Regions from separate parts of the Pseudomaricurvus sp. genome, predicted to be linked through region 3. Evidence: predicted binding sites of a transcription regulator. Region 3 holds the regulator's gene; each other region holds the start of a gene.
What was found. Region 3 encodes PhoB, which activates phosphate uptake and scavenging genes when phosphate is short. Its sites were predicted from a motif close to TGTCATAAANNTGTAACA; they were not measured.
Positions count from the first base shown of each region.

Region 1: the regulator PhoB is predicted to act here: its motif matches at 2,450-2,467, upstream of ppk1 (polyphosphate kinase 1).
Region 2: the regulator PhoB is predicted to act here: its motif matches at 2,820-2,837, upstream of ACTG33_RS02980 (PA1571 family protein).
Region 4: the regulator PhoB is predicted to act here: its motif matches at 1,476-1,493, upstream of ACTG33_RS08810 (UDP-2,3-diacylglucosamine diphosphatase).

Region 1 is NZ_CBFIHX010000037.1:8,810-14,442, reverse strand. Features, by position in the region: gene ACTG33_RS07175 (Ppx/GppA phosphatase family protein) at 1-160, opposite strand, end outside; gene ppk1 (polyphosphate kinase 1) at 250-2,391, opposite strand; gene ACTG33_RS07165 (GlxA family transcriptional regulator) at 2,691-3,668, shown strand; gene nrdR (transcriptional regulator NrdR) at 3,814-4,278, shown strand; gene ribD (bifunctional diaminohydroxyphosphoribosylaminopyrimidine deaminase/5-amino-6-(5-phosphoribosylamino)uracil reductase RibD) at 4,446-5,534, shown strand; gene ACTG33_RS07150 (riboflavin synthase) at 5,608-5,633, shown strand, end outside.
Region 2 is NZ_CBFIHX010000012.1:23,688-29,320, forward strand. Features, by position in the region: gene ACTG33_RS02965 (hypothetical protein) at 1-225, shown strand, start outside; gene ACTG33_RS02970 (class I SAM-dependent methyltransferase) at 287-1,237, opposite strand; gene ACTG33_RS02975 (ATP-NAD kinase family protein) at 1,234-2,406, opposite strand; gene ACTG33_RS02980 (PA1571 family protein) at 2,880-3,062, shown strand; gene ACTG33_RS02985 (4-phosphoerythronate dehydrogenase) at 3,094-4,278, opposite strand; gene ACTG33_RS02990 (5'-3' exonuclease) at 4,275-5,273, opposite strand; gene ACTG33_RS02995 (elongation factor P hydroxylase) at 5,288-5,633, opposite strand, start outside.
Region 3 is NZ_CBFIHX010000048.1:2,026-7,658, forward strand. Features, by position in the region: gene phoR (phosphate regulon sensor histidine kinase PhoR) at 1-767, opposite strand, end outside; gene ACTG33_RS08460 (hypothetical protein) at 996-1,193, opposite strand; gene phoB (phosphate regulon transcriptional regulator PhoB) at 1,319-2,029, opposite strand; gene ubiA (4-hydroxybenzoate octaprenyltransferase) at 2,233-3,234, opposite strand; gene ACTG33_RS08475 (chorismate--pyruvate lyase family protein) at 3,331-3,933, opposite strand; gene ACTG33_RS08480 (HU family DNA-binding protein) at 4,055-4,327, shown strand; gene ACTG33_RS08485 (dicarboxylate/amino acid:cation symporter) at 4,488-5,633, shown strand, end outside.
Region 4 is NZ_CBFIHX010000051.1:13,096-18,728, forward strand. Features, by position in the region: gene ACTG33_RS08800 (SlyX family protein) at 1-57, opposite strand, end outside; gene ACTG33_RS08805 (serine hydrolase domain-containing protein) at 144-1,298, opposite strand; gene ACTG33_RS08810 (UDP-2,3-diacylglucosamine diphosphatase) at 1,578-2,435, shown strand; gene ACTG33_RS08815 (ion transporter) at 2,432-3,244, opposite strand; gene ACTG33_RS08820 (hypothetical protein) at 3,449-3,760, shown strand; gene yciH (stress response translation initiation inhibitor YciH) at 3,773-4,099, shown strand; gene ACTG33_RS08830 (DUF3820 family protein) at 4,103-4,360, shown strand; gene ACTG33_RS08835 (energy transducer TonB) at 4,583-5,122, shown strand; gene accA (acetyl-CoA carboxylase carboxyl transferase subunit alpha) at 5,238-5,633, opposite strand, start outside.

The DNA of each region.
Region 1 (5,633 bases), on a different contig from region 3:
CGTCCAGTTGGTTGGCATCATTAAGCCCGGCTGCCAGGCGAACCCTACGCTTTTCCCGATGATAGGTCTTGATGCCCAGTGGCCCCAGTTCTGCCAGCGTCATATGGAAGCTGTTGGATCCTAAATCGATGGCAGCAATGCGACGGGGGCGTTCTGGCACTGGGCGTCCTCAGTTTTGGAGTGATGACCTCGCGAGGGACATCAGTCATGGTCAGTTTCGCGAGGCTAGTCATGGTCAATTCTACGACGTTAGTCATAGTCAGTTTCGCGATGTTCTTTTTCAATTCTACTCAGATATTGATGGATCGCAATTTGAGAACGTACCTTTTTGCTCGTAGTGGGCTGAATATAGGGGTTGCTCTGCTTTTTATCGATAATCCGGGCCTTGGTATTGTCGCTCATCTGCAGTTTAAAGATGTCGAGAATCTGCCGTTTCAGGAGTTTGTCGTAAATGGGTACGCCGACTTCGACCCGGTGATCCAGGTTGCGCTTCATCAGGTCTGCGGAGGTGATAAAGACCTTGGGATCGCCCTGATTGCCGAAGACCAAGACCCGGGCGTGCTCCAGGAAACGATCCACAATACTGGTGACGTGGATGTTATCGCTCATCCCTTTGGTGTCGGTTTGCAGTGAGCACATGCCGCGAATCACCATTCTGACCTCGACGCCGTTCTGGCTGGCGCGGCACAGTAATTCGGCAATGTGGTTATCACACAGATTATTCACCTTGATGTGAATGTAAGCGGGATTTCCAGCTTGTGCCTGACGAATCTCCTCTTCGATCAGTGCTGCGATGGAGCTGCGGCTGTTCATCGGCGAGACAATCAGGTGCTTGAAGTCAAAAGGCTTGTAGCTGTATTTGATGAACTCAAAAACCTGTGCGACTTCGGCGGTGATCTCGGGATGCGCGGTAAAGTAACTGAAATCGGTGTAGATTTTGGCGTTGCCTTCGTGGAAGTTACCGGTCCCGATGTGGGCGTAGAGCTTCAACTCATTGCCTTCCCGGCGTTCGATGAGGCAGAGTTTGGAGTGCACTTTCAGCGTGGGGATACCAAAATCCACATGGATGCCCGCGGCCTCCAGCTGTTTCGACAGTTCGATATTGTTGAACTCATCAAAGCGTGCCTGCAGTTCTACGACCACCGTGACTTTTTTCCCGTTGCGAGCGGCATCGCAGAGGGCGTGCAGAACGCGGGAATCCTTGGCAACCCGATAGACGTTGATGGTGATTTTGCTGACCCGTGGATCAAAGGCTGCCTGACGCAGTAATTCGGTAAAGTAGCCAAAGGAATGGTATGGGTAGTAAAGAAGGATGTCCTCTTTGGCGATGGCGTCCAGTGCGTTGTCGTTATTGTCGAAGGCATGACTCGGTACCGGAGGCAGTTTGCGATGTTCCAGCGAGACACCGCCAACGTTGGGAAAGCCGATAAAATCCCGGAAGTTGCGGTAGGGGCCGCTGGGAATCATGGAGTCGTGCGAGGAGAACTTCAGCCGTTTGGTGAGCATCTTGAGGATGGATTCGGGCATGTCCTGATCGTACACAAGACGTACAGGCTCTGCCTGCAGGCGGCGACGCAAACCCTTCGACATTTTATCCAGCACGCTCTGCTCAATGTCGTCAGTGAGGTTCAGTTCGGCGTCGCGGGTCATTTTGAAGGAAAAAGCCTGAATCGTGTCGTACTCGAATACGGAGCCGAAAATATCATGCAGGCAATGCTTGATGGCATCGTCCAACAGCAGGAATTGCTGCTGGCGGCTGTTGTTGGGCAGCAGGATAAAGCGTGAAATTTCCTTGGTCGGCACCTCGATCAATGCGTGCTCGGTGTTACCGTCCAGCTCCAGCTCGGCGGCCAGATAAAAGTCGTCGTCGCTGAGGCGCGACCCCAGATCCATGTCTTTGTGAACGATAATAGGGCAGATAAACGGTCGGATTGACGTGCGAAAATACTGCTTCAGCCACTGGGATTGGTCTTCACTCATGTCGTTGTGGCTGGGCAGGATGTAAATGTTGCTCTGCTGCAACTCTTTGGAAACCTGTTTGTAGAGCTTGTCGAACTGCTTGTTGAGTTTGACCACCTTGTCCTGAATGTCCTGCATCAGGGTTTCGTCATCCACCAGATCTTCCGAGGGCTCGTGAGCCATTTGCGGCAGCAGGATGTGGCGGCGGACCTCGGCAACCCGAACCCGGAAAAATTCATCCATGTTGTTGGAGAAGATGCCGAGAAAGCGCATTCGCTCGATGATGGGGGTGTTCGGGTCGCTGGCTTCCTGCATTACTCGTTCGTTAAAAGACAGCCAGCTGAGCTCCCGTGGGACAATCGGTGTGTCGACAGAATTTTCGTTGGCAGCGGCCATCAGGATTTTGTCCATGGTTCGGGTGTCTTGCAGCATTGGTTACGATCCCTTCGATAGAAATAAAGCAGTGATTGGCAGCATGATATGACAGTTGCGTGACACTTATATTGCATTGTTGGCCAGCTTTGACCTGTTGTCGAGCCGTTGTTTTCCGGTTGCATGATATGGCCTGAAGGCACTGACCTTGGCTTTGTAGCGGACTGCCGTTGTCGTAACCATTGTAGAGGAGAAATAAAGACGTTTTATGGCACCTTCCGAATCGGTATTTTAACGCAAATGATGCGACAAATGCGCCATAGTGTATAATCTGTCCCTGCTTTGGTGGGGGTTGGTGCATGAGTGAAGAATATCCAGTCATAAGAGTTGCGGTATTGGCAACGGACAATGTGTACGGCGGCAACTTGATGACCTGTCGTGACATTCTCTATGGCATTAAATGGCGTGCCCAACGACTGCCCGGTCCCAAGCTGGAATTTGAGCTGGTTTCGGTGGATGGCGCCGATGTGACCACTTACAGCGGTGCAACAATCAGCAGCGACGGTCCGCTGGAGGATTGCGACTGGGACGTGATCATACTGCCCCATGTTTGGGCCAGCGTGCAGCAATTGGCCGAGTTCAATGAGGCCATTGGCCCCTGGCTGCAGCCTCACCTGGAACAGCGAAAGCTGGTGCTGACCATGGGGTGCGGTGTTTACTGGGTGGCTGCAGCGGGCTATCTCGATGGTCAGGAGGCGGCGACCTACTGGCGTCAGCACGACGAATTTACTCAGCTGTTTCCCGAGGTGTCCTGGCAGAAGGAAAAAGTGATTACCGAGAGTGGCACCATTTATTGTGCGGCCGGTGGTAACTCCATGGGCGATTTGATGCTGAATCTTGCCATTCGTCTGTTCGGCGAAAGTGTGGCTCGGGGCATCAGTCGGGATATTCTGTTTGATATTCGCCGCAGTTACGACTTCGCGCCGCTGCGCATGGGCAGTCAGCGCAGCCATGGCGATCGCCTGATTGAGCAGGTGCAGGCGTGGCTGGAAAGCCGTTACTCAGAAGAAGTGCGGTTGGCCGATGTGGCCAAAAATCACGGCATGAGCTTGCGCAATTTTGCCCGACGCTTTTCGTCGGCTACCGGTGAAAAACCGTTGGCCTATCTGCAGCGAATTCGGTTGGAAGCCGCCAGAGACCTGCTGGTGCACAGTGACAAAAGCATTAAACATATTTCCCTGGATGTGGGTTACAGCGATAGCAGTTATTTTTGCCGTCTGTTTCGCACCCAGATTGGTCAAACGCCGGCGGCTTACCGCAAGCAATTCAGTAATTGAATGAGTGATTAGGACCGCCGGTGGCAACACTCGTAACAACATCCTGCGGCAAGGCACAGCGTCGGACGCTGTGGTACTATCCGCGCAAATTTAAATCGCCCGCGCAAATTTAAACCGCGCAAAATTTACCCTTGGGGCTATAGCCATGCATTGTCCGTTTTGCAGTGCCGAAGACACCAAAGTCATCGATTCACGACTGGTGGCGGAAGGTGATCAGGTCAGACGTCGCAGAGAATGTCTCTCCTGTCATGAACGATTCACCACATACGAGACCGCGGAGCTGTTGTTGCCCCGTGTCATTAAACAGGATGGTACCCGCGAACCGTTTGACGAAGAGAAGTTGCGCGCAGGTATGTTGCGAGCCCTGGAAAAACGCCCGGTCAGTATGGAGGATATTGAATCCTCACTGAGTCAGATCAAGCACGCGCTGCAGGCCACCGGCGAACGGGAGATTCCGGCGTTGATGATCGGCGAAAAAGTGATGCAACAACTGCGGGCGCTGGACGAAGTGGCCTATGTACGTTTTGCGTCGGTCTATCGTCGCTTTAAAGATCTCAATGAGTTCCGTGAAGAGATTGATCGTCTGGAAAAATTGCCGACAGAATCTTGAGTCGGCTATTTTTAAACTGGTTCGTTTTAAGCCGGCTCAGCCTGGACAGGTTGGGCCACTGTTAATTTCTGATTCCTACCGATATACCGCTTATGTCTGCAACTGAATCATCATCAACGACATCACCACAGCACCCATCTGCCGTGAGCCAGTCTGATCGCCGCTATATGGCTCGGGCGATTCATCTGGCGGAAAAAGGTCTCTACAGCACCATGCCCAACCCTCGGGTGGGTTGTGTGTTGGTAAAGGACGACCAGATAGTGGGTGAAGGCTGGCACGAGCGAGCTGGTGAAGGCCATGCGGAAGTGAATGCGCTGGCGCAGGCGGGTGCTCAGGCGCAGGGCGCTACGGCTTATGTCACGCTGGAGCCGTGCTGTCACACGGGAAAAACCGGCCCCTGTTGTGAGGCGTTGGTAAAAGCGGGCGTGAGCAGAGTGGTTTACGCCATGGAAGACCCGAATCCGCAGGTGTCAGGCCGTGGATTGGATCATCTGGAGGCTGCGGGCGTGACGGTGTCGGGCCCGGTATTGGAAACCGAAGCCTGGGCGTTGAACCCTGGGTTTATCAAGCGCATGGAAACCGGTCGCCCTCTGGTGCGCTGCAAGATGGCGATGAGTCTCGATGGTCGCACGGCCATGGCCAGCGGTGAAAGCAAGTGGGTGACGGGGCCGTCAGCACGAGCTGATGTACAGCGATTGCGGGCCCGCAGTTGTGCCATTATCACGGGAATTGGCTCGATTTTGCACGATGACTCCTCCCTAACGGTGCGGGAGGATGAGCTAAAACTGCCAAATGCAGGACTGGCGGCGGCAATTCAGCCGTTGCGGGTGGTTTTGGACTCCAAACAGCAGCTACGGGCCAGTGCGAAAGTGGTACAATCCCCGGCCCGTTCTCTGGTGGTTTCAGCTCAGGCTGAACCTGATTCGGAGCTGTCTGAAGCCGGTGTTGAGCAGGTCTCACTGTCGGATACAGATGGTCGGGTGGATTTGTTGAAACTGCTGGCCGAGCTGGGACGCCGCCAGTGTAACGAAGTCCTGGTGGAAGCCGGTTCAAACTTGGCGGGCGCGTTTTTGCGCCGCGGGTTGCTGGACGAAGTCGTGATCTATATGGCGCCGAAGTTGATGGGCAGTGAGGCAAAGCCGCTGTTTGAGCTGCCATTGCAGAGCATGTCGGCTCAGCTGCCGTTGACCATCACCGATATGCGTGCAGTGGGCAACGATTGGCGGATTACCGCACGACCAGATCCGGACGCCTAGATTCATCTGGCCTTAGATTGGTTCAGCAGCAGAAATCCACATTTAGAATTTATTAAAGAGCAGAAGTTACCCTATGTTTACAGGCATTGTTGAAGCAGT
Region 2 (5,633 bases), on a different contig from region 3:
CGCCAGGAAGGTATGGATCAAGTCATTCTGACCCATAAAGCGTTTACGCTGCTATCCTCCACGGCTACAGCACTGGTGACCGACATTGATCCTGAACTGCCCACCTCCGTGTTGGAAACCCAGCAAACCAATATCCATCAACTGCGGGAAGCCTTGCGAGCTGGCGATTCTCAACAGATCCGTCGCACCATGCACAATCTGTTTTTACAATCGACAAACCATTAACTCGAAAGGCCATTAAGCAGCCTTCCGAACAGTAGTTATCCTCTCCCTACCTTACCCAAGCCTACTCAGCTGCATGGTAACGGAAGTGCATCAATTTCAATTGCTGATCCGGATCGGCATCCGGGAAATCTTCCGACGGCATCAATCTGGCCACGAATTCACAGGCCGGACATTCCTCCTCAACCTGTTGCCGCAAAAAGTCCTCGCCCAGCTCGGGGGCATTCAAACACAGCAGTACATCACCACACGACACCATAAATTCCGGCAACCGACGTATTAACTTGCGGTAATCCTGACTGGCTATAAAACTGCCTCGCTGAAAACTGGGGGGATCAATAATCGCAATATCGTAGGGACCGGGACGACGGATGCGCCCCCAGGATTTGAGAATGTTTTCCTGCAGAAAACGAATCGGATCGGTGGGCAAGTTATTCAAGCGGTGATTCTCTCGCCCCTGATTTAAAGCCCCGCGACTCATATCGACATTGACCACCGATACCGCACCGGCCTGTTGTGCCACCACCGAAAAGGCACAGGTGTAGGAAAACAAATTAAGCACTCGCTTACCGTCTGCCCGCTGCTCCAGCCACTGACGACCGGGCTCCATATCCAGAAAAAAGCCCGTATTCTGGCGCCCGCCCAGTTGAATGGTAAAACGTGCGTCTCCCCGCTGAGCCCAAACTTCGTCAGGTGCACTCCCCCACACACACTCAGCCGGAGAATCTTGCAAATAACGACGCTGCACCATCACCGCTTGCAAAGCATGCGTCTGAGCAGCACGGATAACGTCATCAATCACCTGAGGCTCAAAAGCCACGTCGTCATGAGCTTTAAAAAACGTCAACCACAGCACCGGTGCGTAGAGGTCGACCGTCACCTGTTCGTAACCCGGGTAGATACAACCGCGTCCGTGAAAAAGGCGTCTTGAATCCATTGGAATTGACGGGGATTGCTGACTGGCCTCCCCCGAAACCAGTAAGGCTTGCTGCAGACGATCTGCCAGAATGCTCACTCAGACACACCCTCCATATCCGGTTGATCAAAGTGGGTACCCAACGGGTAGAGAATTTGGTCACGATATCCTGTAATCACCGGAATATACCCGCTCCAGGCGGCATCCAGATCCGGATCGTTACTGTCCATCAGCAACGGTCTGCCGGCTAGAGTCTTGATCTTGCTCTTGGTAGCCAGCACCCAAACATTGTCCCTGCCTACTCGTTTAAGAACCTCAGGAGTGAGCTGTTGGTTTCCACGGCCAATCAGAGAACCCTGCCCTCCCGTGATAGATAAAATGATAACCACCTTGCCATCGAAACCCTGTAATAGACCTTCCAGCTGCTGGCCCGACAGATCAGCAGCCACGATCTCTTCATTGCAGATTACATCAATCCCCAACAGCGTATTGGGCAGCTGCAATTCATCCATCAGCGCTCGCGGTGTGGTGCCGGCGCCGATCAGATAATAAACGTCTGGCTCAAGGCGCTCTCGCAGATCCGCGGCGATATCATCCAACACCAGCTCTTCTACTTCGCGACCACCGTCTTTGGTACTCTGCACAAAGTGACCGCATTCCGGCACCTGCACTTCTCCGTAAAAACGGCTCTTTACCACGCCCTCTCGAAACGCGGCCTCATCAATATCCCGAACTTCCTGCAACCGCAGATCCACCAGTTCGCCCGACATCATCGACAGCACCACCTCAGCGGCGCCCTCCGGCGAAATCGCAAAAACACCGGAATGCATTTTCACACCCGATGGAATCCCCAGCACCGGTAACTGTTCACCCACGGCAGCGCAGACGTCTCTGGCGGTTCCGTCACCGCCCACAAACAACAGCAGGTCAACACCCTCTTGCATCAACAGTCGCGCAGCCTGCTGAGTATCGTCAGCCTGACTCACCTGGTCTTCACAGGTAAAAACCACTGTAGGACAAAACCCCGCAGCCCGAGCTTCCGCTTCGCCCATCTGCCCGCTGCACGTCAGTACGGTCAACAATTCTCCCTGGGCCTGCTGAAGCTGCTTCAGACAGCGTTGAGCGCGCCCTGCCGCGCGGCGTTCGGCTCCTTCTGCCAACGCTTGCGCCACCAGTGAGCGGTCGTCACTGCCTTTCAGTCCTGCCGGACCACCAATACCCGCCCAGGGGTTGATGATCAAACCAAGTGTCAGAGGGTTCATTGCCATAGTCACAGAAGTCCCAGTTGGGCGGTTATACAGAAGGCGCGGATTCTACCAAATAACCCCCGCAGTGTCGGTGATGCCTAATTTCAAACTACGCCTAAATCCACCTAGGCCATAAACGCACAAATATGGAACACATTAGCCAGGGGAAAACTGTAACTAAGAATCACTATTGATAAACAGGCACTGGCTCTGTGCGATCCATGCACCGTCTTACCCCTCAGAAAAAATTCTGTTATAGCGCTGGGATTTTTATGCGTATTATTTCTAGAGAGCTGACACGAGTCACATTCAATCGCAGGATTTGCTGGCTATACTGAATAACAGATGAACGGGATGCGTCAGATCACGGTACCGCATGGCTGCTAATGCGACTTTAAGTAGATGTCATTGGTACGTGTCATAAAGTGGTTATATGTCATAAAACTGTCACGACGCAACTTTATAGTGGCCACCAATGAAAACGCAGGTATCTCATGTTTAATCGCAACCCACAATCAGAACCCCACGACGCCTCTGACGCCCAGGAAATTAACTTCTACGGTGCGGCTCTTGTTGATGATGAGGGTGTTGAGATTCCGATCACCGAGGAAATGGTAGAGCAGGCTCTATCTCACCCTCAAGGTTCAGTAGGGTCCGCTGGAGACGGCGAACTCTGATGGCGTTTCATTATTGTTAAACTCTCTCCTCTCATATTGTTAGGTCAAAACCTAAAGTCGCCAACAGTTTGTTGAGCGACTTTTTTTTGTCTGCAGGAAAAGCAACCGAAGACAGGTCAACCCGGAAGCAAGGAAACTCTCTGCGTTTGGGATAGCGCTTACGCAACCTATCAAAGCCATGAGCAAATGCCTCTGGAGATTGCAGACAGGCATCACTCATTAATTCAGTACGCATCCGCTGATCATCCCCCGCCACATCATAAGCACTCAGAATTGCCTGATTGATGAAGGCTTGCACATCTCCGGAAGCACTTATATCCAGAGAAATGTTTTGCGAGCCGCTGGTATCATGCCGTAACAACTGTGACGCGGATTCGGTGACCTCGCGACCCAGATGTCGACACAGGGCGCGGTAGATCATTGCCGTCCCTTCCACTTTGCCATCGTAGCTGTAACCCGCAACATGCGGGCTGGCCAAAGCGACTTCCCGCATTAGTTCAGTATCCAGGTTGGGCTCAGGCTCCCACACATCCAGCACAACCGTGAGATCGTCACGCTGTCCCATCACTCGCTTTAACGCCTGATTATCAACTGCAGGGCCACGCCCCGCATTAATCAGCAGGCAGTCTGACTTCAATTGACTGAGCCGGTTTTCATCCAGAAAGTGCCAGGTTGGATGCGGGCCTTCACGCGTAAAAGGAGTATGCATGCAGACCACATCGGCGTTCAGCACCTCGTCAAGACCCCGTAAATCGGCATTCTCTGCAGCGGTTAGAAACGGGTCGTAGCATACGACAGGCAAACCCAGCGCTTTCAGGCGGCGGTGCAAATGACCACCAACGTTGCCACAACCAACAATACCAAAACTGGCCTGTAACCAATCTGGTCTGACATTCGCCAACACGCTGAAAATATATTCTACCACCGAGTTGGCATTGCAGCCCGGTGCACTGTGATAAGCAATGCCCTGACTGTCGAGATAGTCCACATCCAGGTGATCAATCCCAATGGTACAGGTGCCGACAAACTGCACCCTGCTTCCTTTCAGCAAGGCTTCGTTAACAGGTGTGACTGAACGCACTAACAGCACATCAGCATCTACAACCTGATCAGCCGAGAGCGTTCTTCCCGGATAGGTAATCACTTTGCCCAAGGAGGAAAAAAACTGTTCCACAAAAGGGATATTTTCATCCGCAACAATTTTCAATCGGGTCATAGAACATCCATCACTTCAGATTCAACTGGCTCGTCAACGGCAACCATCTGAGCGTATTTTTTCATCAATCCGGAACCAAACCCCATTCGCAGACAAAAGTCCTCAAAAGCGGCAGTCGTTGTATGATCCAGTGACACACTGAGACTTGATGGAGTACCGCCTTCAGTCTGCCAGTCAATGTCCGTCACTATGTCTGCCAGACAACGGGACAAGACAATCTGCTCCGTATGATCCACCAGTTTTTCAGGCAGACCTTTTGCGCCTCGTATGGGCAACTTCGGCAGCTCCTCAATATGCTCAAAAAGCGCTTCAATCGATGGCTGCCATTGCAACAAAACTTGCGCTGTTTTTTGACCGATTCCCGGCACCCCGGGAATGTCATCCGACGTATCACCGACCAAAGCCAGATAGTCCGACAACTGTTCCGGCCAGACTCCGAACTTCTGGAAGATATCTTCACGATACAATCGCTGGTGCTGATTTTCATTCACGTAGTCCCACAGGCAATCCTGTGGCCGCAACAGCAACTGCCCCAGATCTTTGTCCCGCGTCAGAATGGCAACGCCGCGCTCATCTCCTGAACGCTTAATATCCTCCAGCAAGGTGCCTAATAAATCATCGGCCTCGTAGGTATCACTGGCAAAGCTCGCAATACCCAACAACTCCGTGACTTCACGGCAGGCGTTCAGTTGAAAAGCCAAAGCCTCATCCGGCAACGCTCGGCTGCACTTGTAATCGGGATAAAGTTCATTGCGGAAACAACTGCCGAGGCTCTCATCAAAACAGGCGGCCATCAATGACGGTCTTTGTCGTGTCAAAAAATTCAGCAGGAAGGCCGTGTAACCATAAACCGCGGCTGTGGGGTAACCCTCTTGCGAAAACCAGTTATCCGGCAATGAAAAGTAATAGCGAAAAATGTAGATGGACGCATCCAGCAAACAGATATCGGAGGATGACTCGTGTCCAGAAAAAGAGGCGTGAGTAGAACTTGTCATAGACTGATTCAAACTTAAAGTCCCTCGCGCGGGAAGTATTCAGGGGCTAGGGGTGTACACAATCCGGTGCGTGCAGCCAGAGCCTGAGCAAACTGATGGGCGCGTGGCGGAAGCCCTTCAGCACAAAATTGCTGCACTTGCTGAAAAATCGCGTCTTTAAAGGATTCACTGGCTCCCAGTTCCGCTTCCAGATTGTCCGCACTGACCCGAAAATCCCGGCCTGAAGCGATGGAAAAAATCCACTCCATAGCCTGTGGTCTAACCTCAACCCGCTCAAACAAAGTCTGCTGTTGCTCGTCGCGGCCGTCAGGCGCATACCAGTAACCGTAATCTTCCAACTTGCGACGCTCCGTTCCCGCC
Region 3 (5,633 bases):
ATCAGGCTGGTCATCCGAATCCCTTGCTGCTCCATCTGTTGCAGGGCTCGCTCCCAGGGCGCCGGCAGATCCGGTGACATGCTGAGGGTCTCCACATAACCGCGGATGACGGTGAGCGGCGTGCGCAGCTCATGGGAGACATTGCCAACGAAGTCTTTGCGCATCTGCTCCAGCTTGTGCAGGCGGGTGACGTCTCTCACCAGAACCAGACATTCACCCTGACCAAAACGGGTAATCTGATATTGCAGATGTACATCACCGGTATGAGGCGAGGGCAGATCGAGAGGTTCGGTATACTCCCCTTTGTCCATGTATTGAATGAATACGGGATGGCGCACGTAGTTGAAGATCGGGTTGCCCTGGTCCTGATGCCTGAGGTGCAACAGGTGACCGGCAGCGGCGTTGTACCAGTCTATATTGCCCTGACGGTCGAGTAACAAAATACCGTCGCGCAGGGCAGAGGTGATTTCCTGTCCGCGTTTGACCACCGCCTGCAGACGCTTCTTTTCACGCCGCTGACGCTTCTGCAGTCGCACAATATTATCGAAGATGTCACCCCAGATACCGCTGGCATCAGGTGGCTGAATACGACGGGAGTTTTGCAGCCAGGCATCCAGACGATGCATTTGCCACAGCATCCAGGCCATGTAGACTGCGCCACCGGCAATGAGTGTCCAGGTCAGGTAGCCATTCATTAATCCGAAGACCACACACACCAGTGTGCAAACAATGATCCGCCGGATTTCAGCGGAAAAACCTCTGTTCAATGTTGATTCCCTTCGTGCTGTTGACTGAGTTGCCTGATTGGTCGTGGTTGACCAACAGCTGTGGAGTCTAAGAAGTGCCGGACTGGCAATGGGTACTGAAAAAGCGGGTGCTGACGACGGATCTGAGATTCAATCCAGCAAGACAAGGCTGAATGATGAGTGATGATTTGGGATGGCAATGGGTTAGACAACCCTTGCTTTTGCACAGTGATCGGCACGTTACAGACCTTAAAGATCGTCAGTAATGGCTTCATCAACCGCTTGATCAACTTCTTTGGCCGCATCACGGGTGGCATGGCCAATGTCACGTGTAACGTCCCGGGTAGTATGACCAATCTCCTTGCCAATTTTTTTGGCGCTGGTACAACCACCAGCAACCAGAGCTGACATCAGGATCATCGCTGAAATTACCAGTGTGCGTTTCATCAAGCCCTCTACCTTTTGACTCTGTGCCCTGGGTCTGACTTAGACCGAAGACTGAAACATCACACTGTATTCATGTGGCGCGGAAAGTCCAGTAAAGATGACACACCGCAAACGGGTGACAACCCTCAAATTTCTTTCACGGCAGACACTTTCAGCGAGAATCGATATCCCGCACCGCGCACGGTTTGCACAAAACGGTCGTGATCGTCCTGTTGCAGCGCCTTGCGCAAGCGACGGATATGCACATCCACGGTGCGCTCTTCCACATACACATTGCCGCCCCAGACGTGATCGAGCAGCTGGCTGCGGGTGTAAACACGCTCCTGGTGCGTCAGGAAGAATTCCAGCAAACGGTACTCGGTAGGACCCATCTGCACTGGCGTGTCATTGATGGTGACACGGTGGCTGACAGGATCGAGGGTTAAACCGTCAACAGTAATCGGGCCACTGTCTGCCAGAGTATCGGTACGACGCAAAACCGCCTTCAGGCGCGCGACCAGTTCGCGAGGCGAGAAGGGCTTGGTGATGTAATCATCGGCACCGACTTCCAGTCCCTGTACTTTATTATCCTCTTCGCCCTTGGCGGTGAGCATAATAATGGGCACCTGCGAAGTCACCTCGTCACGCTTCAGGCGACGGGCCAGCTCGATACCACTGGTGCCCGGCAGCATCCAATCCAGCAGCACCAGATCAGGCTTGCGATCCACGATCAGGCTGTGCGCCTGCTGTGCATCTTCGGCCTCCATACAGTGATAATCCGCCATCTCCAGAGCAATGCGGAGCATGTCCCGGATGGAGGACTCATCATCGACGATCAATATTGTTTTCTGGGGCATCATCTCTGCCTTTGCTGTTTTCTGATACGGGCATTAAATAGTGTTTTTGTGAATCTTTTGTTACAGCCTCGGGTTTAAATATAGCTGTCACATAGCGCCACTGTCAGATTTTCCGTTTTCAGGCCAATCTGTGACACACCCCACACAGCAACAGCCTTTCACTGAAACCAGCCATTGAAGGAGGATAGCGACGCTAAGAGCCGCTATCGAAGAAGATAGTCCGCAACAATACCGGCGAAAATCGCAAATCCGGCCCAGTTGTTGTTGAGAAACGCTTTGAAACACTGATCCCGATCGCGATGGCGAATCAGGTATTGCTGATACACAAACAAGCCCGAGGCTGCCACGAGTCCCAGATAGTAGACCGACCCCAACTCAAACCGCTGACCCACCATCATCAGGGTCACGATAACCATCACCTGCAGGCTGCCGGTCATCACCCGATCCTGATCGCCAAACAGCACGGCGGTGGATTTCACCCCAATCCGCAAATCGTCGTCGCGATCCACCATCGCGTAGAAGGTGTCATAAACCACCGTCCAGATCACTGCAGCGGTGTAAATCAGCCAGCATTCCGCGGGTACCTCACCGGTCTGGGCGGCAAAGCCCATGGGGATACTCCAGGCAAAGGCAGCACCCAACACCACTTGCGGCAGATGGGTATAGCGCTTCATAAACGGGTAACAGCCGGCCAGCGCCACCGCGCCCAGGGACAGCAGAATCGTCAGCTTGTTGGTAAACAACACCAGTACAAAAGACAGCAGACACAGCAGCACACACACCGCCAACGCTTCCTTCGGCTGAATTTTACCGCTGGCCAGAGGCCGCTCGCGGGTGCGTTTGACGTGACCATCCACGTTGCGATCGGCGTAGTCGTTGATGGCACAACCAGCCGCGCGCATGGACACCACCCCCAATACGAAAATCAGCAGTACATCCCAATCAGGCAAGCCACCGGCGGCCAGCCACAGTCCCCACAGCGTCGGCCAGAGCAGCAACAGCCAGCCAATGGGACGATTCATACGGGTTAGCTGCCAGTAGTAGGGCAGGTGATCCCAGACCAGCAACCCCGACAACGGGCCCGACCGCTTTGGTGCAGCCTTCGCGGTTTTTGCCGAGGGCCCACGGCTGGCCGGTTTGGCAGCCTTTGGCTTCTGCGGTGGGCGATTTGGCTTCTTGGACTTTCTCTTCTTGGCTGGAGTCATGTTGTGGCTTTCTGTTAATTGAGTATCTACGGACGTCTGACTAAGTATCTAGGGACGTCTAATTAAGTATCTACACGGGCGTCGGCAGTGTAACGGCTAGAGGGTATCGATGAAATCCGGCAGAAACACTTCCCCCACCAGAATGGGCTTGTTTTGAACGTAGAACACAGAGCGACGCCCCCAAAGGGTCTGGTTTTGCAGCTGTGCATCACAACCTTGAACAACAGCAGCCGGCAAACGGCTATCGCCTTGGCCGAAACAGCTGATCTCCAGAGGGTCCCGCTGCAGCGATGGCTGTTTGAACAACCAACCACCCAGCGGCTGGTTATTGAGTTTTCGCAAATGCCGCAGTGAGCCGGTTAAAGAGCGCTCCGGCAGCAGGCTTCTGGCCCACACCCAGGGTTGGTTGTGGCCTTTGAGGATGACTTCACGAATCAACACCCGCGCGCGCGGCGAGATCCCCAGCGCTCTGGCTTCCATGGGTTCCGCTCGACCCCAGTGTTGCGTCAGCACCTCGACCGAAAACGCACCCTGACTGTGGGCCTGCAGCCGGGCGGTGAGCGAGCCCGGGTGCTTTAGCCAGTCGAGTAGGGTGCTGTGTTTTGACTGAACGTGCTGTGACTGGCCCTGCAGACTGAGTGTCAGGGCAGTGGCCGAGTGCCAACTATGGGCACCGTTTTTCAGGGAAATCGGTAGCATAAATCATCAAATTGTTCGGAATTACAGCAGCCGGGGACAAGAAGTGCTTTACCACCGCCAAGCCAATTGGTTTAATGCGGGTCGATAATAACAAAAACTGCGTTTTTATAAGGAATTTCCTATGCACAAGAGTGACTTAGTTGAGTCGGTTGCCAATACCGCCGACCTGCCGAAAGACAAAGCAAACGATGTGGTTTCAGCCATTTTCGAAGAAATTACTAACGCCCTGAGCCGTGACGACAGCGTCAACCTGGTCGGTTTTGGCTCTTTCACCCAGCGTCATCGTGCCGCCCGCACCGGCCGCAGCCCGAAAACCGGTGAAACCATTCAGATTCCAGCCAGCACCTCAGTCGGTTTTAAACCCGGTAAAGCCCTGAAGGACGCCGTTAACTGAGTGTGTTAGAAACACTGAAGTGTATTAGCTCTGCTGACAGAGGCCTATCAGCCCCTCAATGCCCCAACAGTTAATGCCCTAAAAACGAAAGCCCCGGCTTTCGTTTTTTTGTTTTACAGGAGACGATTTTGCACACCAACAGCCAGGAGGTTACTTCAGCATGAGCCTGACAACACGGATTTTAATTGCCATGGCGGCCGGCCTGGGGGTTGGCATACTGATCAACCTGATCGACAACAGTGGCTTGTCCGGTTCCACCTTGCAACACTGGCTGGACGACATCTTGGTCAATGGCGTGCTGGATGCGGTGGGCAAGATGTTTGTCGCCTCGCTCAAACTGCTGGTTGTACCGCTGGTGTTTGTCTCACTGGTGTGTGGTTCCAGTGGACTCGGGGAAAACTCCCGTATGGGCGCCATGGCGGGTAAAACCCTCGCACTCTATCTGGTTACCACCGCTGTCGCGATCAGCCTGGCGCTGCTGCTGGGTGCCCTGATTCGCCCCGGCGACGGCATCGGACTGGAAGCCGCCACTGCCTTTTCGGCCCAGAACGCTCCCTCCCTCAAGGACGTCCTCGTCAGTATTGTCCCCAGCAACCCGGTGAAAGCCATGGCTGAGGGCAATATGCTGCAAGTGATTGTCTTCTCACTGTTGATGGGGATAGCCATCTCTCGCTGTGGTGAGGCCGGCCAGACCGTGCGCGAGTGGTTCGTCAATCTGGACTCGGTCATCATGAAAATGGTCGGCATCCTGATGGAGCTGGCCCCCTACGGTGTTTTCTGTTTGCTGGCCAAGCTGTTTGCCGAACTGGGTGCGGGCGCCATCATTGAACTGAGCCTCTACTTTTCCACCGTGGTTTTGGCGCTGCTGCTGCACTGCTTTGGGGTGTATGGCCTGATGCTCAAGTTGCTGACGCGGGTCAATCCGATTGCCTTCTTCAAGCATCTGCGACCGGTGATGATGTTTGCCTTTTCCACCTCGTCCAGCAGTGCCACTCTACCGGTGACACTCAGAACGGCCGAGGAAAAACTGGGTGTGGATAACCGCGTTGCCTCGTTTACTATCCCGCTGGGTGCCACCATCAATATGGACGGCACCGCCATTATGCAGGGCGTCGCGACCGCGTTTATTGCCCAGGCGTATCAGATTGATATTGGCCTCACGGGGTATTTGACCGTGGTACTGACCGCCACACTGGCCTCTATTGGCACCGCGGGTGTGCCGGGTGTAGGGCTGATTACTCTGGCCATGGTGCTGCAGCAAGTGGGTCTGCCGGTGGAGGGCATCGCTCTGATCATCGGCGTCGAC
Region 4 (5,633 bases), on a different contig from region 3:
TTCCAACTCTTCAATCTGCTGCTGCATTTGTTGCTGTGTATCACCGCTGTCACTCATGATGTTTCCAATCTCAAATGTATCAATGTTTTCTAGGTTAATGTTTCACATTAATTGTCGACTATTCTGGACTGCTTCAATAATCGTTAGCCACGCAAGCAGCGATAAACCGACTGCAACAGAAGCTCTGCCCGCTCATCCATGGTGATGCTTAATCCCATCGCACGGCTGACATAACCAAAACCAAAATTCTCACTGTTATCGCCATAGCCCAGACTGCCACCGGCACCCGGATGGCAAAAATAACGCTGCGATTGAACACCCTCCGGCAATATACGCATAAAACCTGCCGCCAAACTGATTGGGCAGTGCAACACCTTGTCCCGCTCGGTATGGGTTTGTTCTTCCCAACATAACGAGCGATGGCTTGCGGGCAACAATCGTAGATCTGCAGTATCTGCCAGAGCCGCGTAAAAACGGGCCAGATCCCCAGCCGAGGCATGACCATTGGCAGCCGGTATTTGAGCCTGACGCCACGGCGGCTGATTCGTCCCCACCATCAGAGAAAGTGGATTGGAAAAAGCCTTGGCAGTCAGTCCTCTCGGATCATTGCTGATCGCTTCCGCAAGCAAACCACCACTTTTCTGACCTCTGGGGGACTTCAGTCCAGTGACATCGGCAATCTCTGCCAGCTCGTCGTCACGCAATCCGAATGTCCAGTTCAATCCCAAGGGACTGGCAATATGCTGCTGCACATAGGCATTAAAAGAATCACAACCACTGGCTCGGCGAACAACTTCCCCCAGTATCCAGCCATACAGCAGCGGCGAATACCCCTGCTCTTCTCCCGGCGTCCACCAGGGCGTCTCCTCGGCAATCCACCCAGTGATGCTCTGCCAATCGTAAATAGCGTCATCGGGCACCTTCGGGTGAAATGCATTTACACCTGAACGATGTGTGAGCACCTGACGAACGGTGATGTCCTGCTTACCCGACTGGGCAAATTCCGGCCAGAGTTCGGCAATTTTTTGATCGAGAGACAAAGCTCCCCGCTCCACCAACTGCAACACCGCAACTGCGACTACCGCCTTGCTGACGGAAAACACGTTGAGGCGGGTATTCTCTTGCCAGGGGTGCTGACCTTCTTTGTCTCTGGTGCCAGCCCAGAGGTTCACAACCGTCTCACCCTCATGAATCAGCGTGACCGCTGATCCGATTTCCCCATATTCAAGAAACAGCGTTTCGAACGCCTGTTGTACAGGCTCAAACCCGGGGCTGACATGGCCATTTATCAAGGTCATAAGGCAAACTCTCATGATTATCTCTGTCGGTTTATCATCTGCAATCAGCGCCTGAGCCAGTCTTGTCGGAGCTGAGCTTATTTAAAGCATCATACAGTAAAAGCCTCTTCCCAACCTGACATCCACCACAGGCTGTCACCCAAATGACACCCTCTGTTCACGGATCAGTCACAGAGCTGTCACCGTTTTGTCACAGCCAGATACCAGACTTTCACTGACCATTACCAGACGCTCATTGACCACCATAATCATTGACTACCATAACAAGGCGAATAGGCTATGCAGAGCTATCGAACCCTGTGGATTTCCGATGTTCACCTCGGCACCAAAGACTGCCAGGCAGCCCACCTCAACGATTTTCTCAAAAACCATCGGGCAGACAAAATCTATCTGGTGGGAGACATTATCGACGGTTGGAAAATGCGCTCGGGCATTTACTGGAAGAAGGATTTCACACAGGTACTTAGGCGACTACTGACACTGTCCAAGAAAGGCACTCAGATCGATTACATCACTGGCAACCACGATGAATTTCTGCGTCGCTTTGCCAACAATCGCTTCGACAATATCCATCTCTACAATCGGGTCACCCACACCACCGCCGACGGCCGCAAGCTGCTGGTAATTCACGGAGACCAGTTTGACAACGTCACCCGCTGCAGCCACTGGCTTCGGTTTCTGGGAGACAAAGGCTATGATCTGCTGATGGCCACCAATCGCATTTGCAACACTCTGCGAGCCAAATATGGTCGGGGCTACTGGTCCCTGGCCGGGTTTCTCAAGCACCATATTCCCAGAGCACAGATGTACATTGAGGAGTATGAGCAGGCGGTGGCTCACGCGGCTGAAAAACAGGGATTTGACGGTGTTGTCTGTGGCCATATACACCACGCTGCTGACAAACAAATCGGCAAGGTGGAGTACTACAACACCGGCGACTGGGTTGAGTCCTGCACGGCTCTGGCAGAAGACGAAGACGGCACCATTCATCTTCTCCACTGGCGTAAAGGCGACTCAGACTCGACGCCGGACGATCTGGATCAGGAAAAAGACCTCGATGTCGGGCTAGAATTCCCTCCGTCCATTGCCGCCCGCCTATCCGAAGAGATTCTGCTGCAAGCGCTCAAGACATCCTAATCCGCCAAAACACTGCCACAATAGCGGCAATAGAGCGCATCACGCTCGTGGCCGACGCTGGTACATTCTTCACAACGACGGGACGTTCGATCACGCTGCATTTCGTTGGCCAGCTCGGCAGTTAAAATACCCGTCGGCACAGCGATTATGGAGTAACCGGTCAGCATCGCCAGGGACGCAATCATCTGTCCCAATACCGTCTGCGGCGTGATATCGCCATAGCCTACGGTGGTTATCGTCACAATTGTCCAGTAAATGCTTTTCGGAATACTGGTAAAACCGTGCTCAGGGCCCTCAACCACAAACATCAACGATCCGAAGATCGTCGACAGCACCAGTACCGACGAAAAGAAGATAAAGATCTTGCGACGCGACATCGCCATTGCCCGCATCAGCACATTGGCTTCCGTCAAATAACGCGCCAATTTCAGAATCCGGAACACCCGCAGAACCCGCAGCAAACGAATCATCAACAGGTAATTCATGTCGTCCATGAACAACCCCAGATACGACGGCAAAATCGCCAACAGATCTACCAACCCGTAAAAGCTGCGAATGTATCGCCCGGGGTGAGGTGAGCAGTAGATACGCACCAAATATTCAACCGTAAATATCCCGGTAAAAAACCACTCCACGGAAAGCAACCATTGACCGTAGTGCCTATCAATACTGGCAACCGACTCCAAAATCATCGTCAGTACGCTAAGCAGAATGCAGTAGATCAGCACCATATCGAAACGCTTGCCGGCAGGCGTTCCTGTTCCAAAGATGATGGTGTATAGCTTTTGCCGCAGCGGAGTAAATTCCATATTCGACCCTGAAACCCTTTTGGATGAAAGCTTGTTGAAATTAGCTGACACGTCAATTTAACCCAAACTACCCTAACATAGCTCAGAGCTGGGCTTCTGCCTATACCAGACGACACTCGCACGCCTTTCAGGTGCCGATGAGCTGGGGTACCATAGCTCTACGTTCACCACCCCGAATCATCTATCAGGATAACAGGACATCCCGTGGCCCTAGTGTTTAAATCCCTGCGCTGCCCTCACTGCCAGCAACCCATCGACAAGCCCCTGCTCAAACAGCACGGCTTGTTGCAGGCATTCCTCAAGCGCAAACCCTTCCCCTGTCCTCATTGCCAGGAACAGGCGGTCTTACCGGAAAAGTACGAAACCCTCATATCCATAGGCATTCTGACGGCGGTCATTTTAGCGCCGCTGCTGCTGGTGTGGGAGGTTAGTTTCGTCGACAGTAAGTTACTCTTCGGCCTGGGCGCCGCGCTAGCGATTGCCGGACTGATCACGCAAAAACTGGATAAAGCCTGAGGCAAATTAATCATGAGCAAGAATTCACGACTGGTTTTCTCCACCGACCAGGGACGCATTAAGGAAGACGAGCCCAAGACAGAAACAGCGGATACCGGTGATGGCATTGTGCGCCTGCATCGCGAAACCAAAGGCCGCAAAGGCAAAGGCGTGACCCTGGTCAGCGGATTGGGACTGGCAGGCGACGAGCTGAAAAAACTGGCCAAACAACTCAAACAGCAGTGCGGAGTTGGCGGAGCCATCAAAGACGGCGTGATTGAAATTCAGACTGACGACCGGGAAAAACTCAAGACGCTGCTGGAAAAACAGGGTTTTACTGTCAAACTGGCCGGAGGCTAAACCTTGTCTTCCAATTCTGAAACACACTCCAATACATTGTCAGATGAGCTGTCCGACGAACAACGGCTGCTGATCAGCCTGGTCAGAACCAAAATGCCGTTTGGGAAATATCAGGGGCGCCTGCTGGCAGATCTCCCTGAAGCTTACGTCCTGTGGTTTGAACGAGAGGGCTTCCCCAAAGGCACACTCGGCCGCCAGCTGGCCATGCTGCATACCATCAAGGTGAACGGCCTGGAAAGTCTTCTGGATCCCCTGAGGTAACCCTCACCACCTATGAAAAGCGGCTCTGCCCTCTCCTCCTGCCAACAACAGCTTGCCAACAACAGCCTGCCGGCTAACAACACCCTTACGAGGTAAACCGGCAGCCGAACTGGCACGCTCCCTGCAATTCCTCACTGAAACTGCCTAAAACAGGGTCTGTGCGCCATAAATTTGGCGTGATAGACGCTGCCAGCAGCCCGATTTCTTTCTGAGACACTCTGTATGGATGCCGTTACTATGGAAACCATCAATATCTGGCCTTTAATTGACACCGCCTTTAAAGTCGCTCTGGGAGCGCTGATCGCCGGTTTCAGCTTGTGGCTGAGCCAGAACCGCCTTCCCACCCGAGGCCCCAAGCCAAATCGGCGACTGGAAATTCTCGAAGCCATCTCCTGCGATATTGGCAATGTGAATCACATTTTCGCCAAATATTCGTCACTGGTCATCGAGTCCACGCGCTTTGGCAACCGCTGGCCACCTGCCCGCAAGACAGAGCTGGACAAGGTCAACGGGGAGCTGGTGGAAGAATTCCGCAAAATGGCGGGCGCCGAAGACAAACTGCTGATGCTGGGCGAAAAAGCCCTGGAAAAGACTCTCAGACTCTACGGAGCCAAAATCGCCCAGTTCCGTAAACAAGTCTATGTGGGCAGACAGGATATTACCGAGCAGGAAATTGTGCAGTTAAAGCAGGACATCCTGCAGTTGAGAGAGAAGTTCTACGATATTCTGAGCCACAAATACGATCGCCTGCTGACAGCTTAAATGCATTGATTAAGCACAATCAGGAAAACAAAATATTTGGGGATATGAATGCAGGTGCCGAGCGGCACCTGCCAGAGAAGCGGCTTTCAACAAGCTCGCTCAAATTACTCGCCGATTAAACGTTACCGAAACTCATCAAACGCTTGTAACGGTTTTCAATTAATTCCTCGACTGGCTGTGCAGAAAGACGATCCACCTGGTCAATCAGACGGGCCTGCAACTTCGCAGCCATCGTATCGATGTCTCGGTGAGCGCCACCCAAAGGCTCGGCAATGGTTTCATCCACCAGGCCCAGCTTTTCGAGATTGGAAGAGGTCACACCCATGGCTTCAGCCGCCAATGGTGCCTTGTCCACTGTCTTCCAGATAATGTTCGCGCAACCTTCCGGAGAAATCACGAAGTAGGTGGAGTACTGCAGCATGTTCAGATGATCGCCGACACCGATAGCCAATGCGCCACCGGATGAACCTTCACCGATTACGGTACAAATAATAGGGGTTCTGAGTCGAGA